Regions from separate parts of the Mammaliicoccus sp. D-M19 genome, predicted to be linked through region 1. Evidence: riboswitches for the same ligand, from Rfam matches in the RefSeq annotation. Region 1 holds a riboswitch; the other holds the start of a gene.
The links. A riboswitch is a leader RNA that binds a small molecule or an ion and turns the genes downstream of it on or off. The one in region 1 is predicted to bind thiamine pyrophosphate.
Positions count from the first base shown of each region.

Region 2: it holds a riboswitch for thiamine pyrophosphate, as region 1 does, so the genes downstream of both, LQ675_RS10110 (thiamine phosphate synthase) here and LQ675_RS01760 (ECF transporter S component) in region 1, are expected to answer to the same signal.

Region 1 covers NZ_JAJNHW010000001.1:332,944-335,153, reverse strand. The annotation lists gene LQ675_RS01765 (ABC transporter ATP-binding protein) at 1-777, opposite strand, end outside; gene LQ675_RS01760 (ECF transporter S component) at 789-1,364, opposite strand; TPP riboswitch at 1,455-1,559, opposite strand; gene LQ675_RS14950 (hypothetical protein) at 1,739-1,864, opposite strand; gene auxA (lipoteichoic acid stability factor AuxA) at 2,012-2,210, shown strand, end outside.
Region 2 covers NZ_JAJNHW010000004.1:90,113-92,322, reverse strand. The annotation lists gene thiO (glycine oxidase ThiO) at 1-627, opposite strand, end outside; gene LQ675_RS10110 (thiamine phosphate synthase) at 620-1,204, opposite strand; TPP riboswitch at 1,281-1,389, opposite strand; gene isdC (heme uptake protein IsdC) at 1,620-2,210, shown strand, end outside.

The DNA of each region.
Region 1 (2,210 bases):
TACATCTAACTGCTCTATATTTAACAACGGATTGTGCTCAGTAGTCTGTTTAGTTAATTTTGGGGCATATCGCCATGAGTTAGGATGCCATACACCGTATTCATTTAATATGTCTGTATGATGATCTAATATATCTTGAGGTGTACTATCATGTGTGATTTCACCATTTTCATTCATCACGATGACTCTATCAACATAATTCCAAATATAATCAACTTTATGTTCCACGATTACAACGGTTTGATTTGTCCAATGATCCATAATCAAATCCCATAGTTGAGTCGTTGATTGATGATCAAGCATTGCTGTCGGTTCATCAAGAAATAACGTATTTGTATCTTGTAATAATATAGAAGCAATCGCTAATTTTTGTTTCATACCACCACTTAAACGATTGATTTTTAGTGAAGGGTCAGCATTTAAATTTACCTGTTTCATGACATTTTTTATAAATCCGTCCATTTTATCAGGTTCGATGTTCATATTCTCAAGCACAAATGCTAATTCTTCTTTAATCTCAGGCATACAAAACTGCGTATCTGGATCTTGGAAAATAACACCCGGAAGTGAATCGATATTGATTGAATCTACTTTCATCGGTATGTCCATCGATCTCGGTATAATACCGCTTAATATATTTAATAATGTACTTTTACCAGATCCACTTGGACCTAGTAACAGAACTTTTTCTTTATCGTTAATATTGATGTTTAAATTTTTAAATATAATGCGTTCATCATCAGGATACTTTAGTCTTAAATTTTTTAGTGATAACAATTGAATAACTCCTATAATAAGTCATAATCTTTTTTAGATGCTGGTCTGAACAATTTCGTAACACCAGTTTGGTCAAGTGCTTTTACAATTGCATAGCCTAATGCACCCGCAACGATTGCACCACTTAAAATTCTAATCGTAAACATTAAAATAACATTCCATAAAGCAACGTCACCTAAGTAATTATAGAACCAATCAATTGGTAACGTAATAATACCTGCAGCCATTCCAGCTATTACTGCAACTGATAATTTTCTTGATTGATATCGAACAGCTAGGAAGATGATTTCACAAGCTAAACCTTGTAATAATGCATATATAAATGTTGGAATATCGAATTGCCCCATTACAATTGTTTCTCCAGCGCCAGCAGCAAATTCAGCAAGAATGGCAACACCAGGCTTTTGAATAATTAAATAAGTGACAATTGCTGCAATAAACCATACACCATATACAGATTGTTCTAAGTGTAGACCAAGTGGTTTTAAAATTTCATAAGGTATCCATAAGAACTTATAAATGATTGCAAACAAAGCACCAATTAATACAGTTACTAAAATATCTGATAACGTTAATCTTTTTGACATGTTAAATTCTCCTTTTATATAAAAAATGTGCACTCCTATATCTAAATAGAAGCGCACAAAAATATTGTTATCATTTAAAAATGAATATTATATGATTTACGAACACTTTCCTACGCTAGTATCATCTAGATCAGGTACAAAGGGTTCAGACCTTTTCATGTCTGTCTCAGTTTCAAAACACCCCTAGTGCATTTATTAATTTGTTATCCATACGATAAGTCTTATTAATCTTTTTGTCAATAGTAAATCATAAAAATAAAATTAATTTCTTAAATAAATGATTTGTAAGTCATTAAAATAAATTCAAAATAAAATCGGGAGCGAAATCGCAAATTGTGATTTCGCTCCCGACTAGGCACGATAATGAAATTTATTTATTCGAATGTGTCTTGTATATTTTCTTTTGTTTCATCTTGACCTTTGTTGTTGTCTTGCTTATTTTCTTGTTCTTTTTTCTTAGCTTTTTCTGCTTCTTCTTTATGCTTATCATTATGAGTCATAATAACACTCCTTTAAAATTTATGATATTATTATATACCCAACTACATATAAGTTTTAAACTTCTTGCTAGTACTTGGGACTGATTTTCAATATAATTAAAGACAATTGAAAATGAAACAATTATAATGTTCAATGAGGTGAAGAACATGGCTATAAAGAAAAAAAGCTGGGAAGTTCATTTTAGTCGAATTATAGGTATATTTATTTTGATTACTGGATTACTTATACTTTTTAATGCACCACGTATTAAAGATTATAATATCAAGGATTCAAGTAATATCCATATCAATAATATTTGGGACTTTTTTGTAGCTTTTTTTGATGAATTAGTAAGAATATTACACC
Region 2 (2,210 bases), on a different contig from region 1:
CCATGCACCTCCAGCAACAATGACCTTTTTGGAAAGTAAAATTTGATTTGCAGTGAGCACTTTAAACGAATCGTTTAAGCGATGTATGGATTTAACTTCAGTATGATAAATGCGTTCAATTCCTTTATACTCAATAGATTTCAATAAAGCTTTAGCATATTGATTGGCATTAATTTGGCCATCAAATGGAATATAAATCGCTTTATGATTATAGGAAATCGTATGATTTGAAAGGTGACGAAGTGATTGACTATTTAATGTAGTAACTGAACGATCACGTTTATTTAAAAAACGATATTGCTCAGTTAAGCTGTCGATATCATCTCGTGATGCGGCCATTTTAATTAAACCGTGTGCTTGATAATCAATATTGATATTCGTCTCTTTATATAACGTGTGACTGAGTGATTCGAAATAATCTCTCGAACGTAATGCAAGTTGATAAAGGGGTGTATCTTCAATAAATTCATTTTGTGCACCTAACATCCCACCAGCTTTATAAGATGCGTGTAATCCAGGAACATCTCGATCTATCACAGCGATAGACAACGAATCATTTTTAAGGGCTAATTCACGCGCAATAGACATCCCCATGACGCCAGAGCCAACAATTAACATGTCATACATATGCAAGCCACTCCTCTCTTAATAACTGAATTTCACGCGAACTTCGATCTCTGAAAAATGATATTGCACAAACACCTTCAAAGCCATGAGGCAACGACTTAATAGAATGCGTATCTATGCCACCAATTGCATAAACAGGAATATCTATAGATACTGCATCCTTTATGTCTTTAGAAGACCTTGGTTTAAGACCATCTTTAGAACACGTTTCAAACACGTGACCAAAGAATACGAAATCTAAAGACCACTCACGTGCGCGTTTCACAGTTTCAACTGAATGTGTAGACATACTAACGGATATATGAGGGTGAAGCTTTTTAAATTCAAATGCTTGCACGTCATCTTCACGAAAATGAATAAAATTTAAATCATATTTTTCAAGTATGGTCATATCAGAATGAATCATTAATTTCGTTTGCGAAAAGCCATTTGCTAATAAATAATCAAACGCCCAGCATAGATCATCATGTGTCATAGGCACTCTCAGTAATAACAAATCAATCTCTTCTGCAATCTCTATATAATGTTCTAAATCATCAACATCTAAGTCTTTATACGGTGTAACAGCAATAAACAATGAAATCACTCCAAATAAAAAACGCTATTTTTCTGGATAGAAAAATAGCGTAAAAATTTAATTATAAGTATAAGTAAGCTTATATACGCCACTTTCCTACGCCAGTATGAACTGGATCAGGTTCAAGGAATCCCGAAGTCACTACTTCAGTCTCAGCCTATAATAAGGCACTTCCAGTGGACATTTATTCAGTTATTACATCCATTGTACATATAAAAGTAAGAATGTTCAAATTTATATGTTATTTAGTTACAACCCAAATTATTCCATTCTATTAATTTTTAAATTTTGCGAAATAAAATTTTGATAACTAACTATTTATTAAAATAGAAAATAATATTGACATTGATAACTATTATCAATTAAATTATAAGGTGGAAGGAGAATTTCAAGAAATTTACAAAGGAGGTATATTATGAAAAGGTTTAAACAAGTTTTAAATATTGGGTTATTAGTACTTATTTTATTATCAGTAGGCGTAGGTAAGGTGGCTTCTGCTGATGTTAAGGATGGTACTTATGACGTTGATTACACAGTATTGAAACATGGTACTTCAGATGTTTCGATTGCAAATGATTATTTTAATAAACCAGGTAAGTTAGTAGTTAAGAATGGCGAAAAGCAACTTCAATTAACGATGAATCACAGCCATTGGATTAAAGGTATTACAGTTGATGGTTCTGCTGAAAGTATCGTAAGTGAAGACAAAGGTTCAGACGTTAGAACGTCTAGCTTTAAAGTGAATTCTACATTTGGCCAACTTGCTGGAACAATTGATGTTTATATCAATGAAAAAGTCGATGGTAAACCGTTCTTATACGATAACAAATACAAAATCACATTTGATGTGAAAGAACCTTCTGGCCAAGCTGCGGCAGTTTCATCTAGTGATGCTTCAAAGAATTCAACAGCAGCATCTTCTAGTTCAAATAGTAGTACACCAACTAATGGATCTGCAACTTCTTCACAAGATGTGAAAAATCCTCAAACGAGCGCAGGCACACCG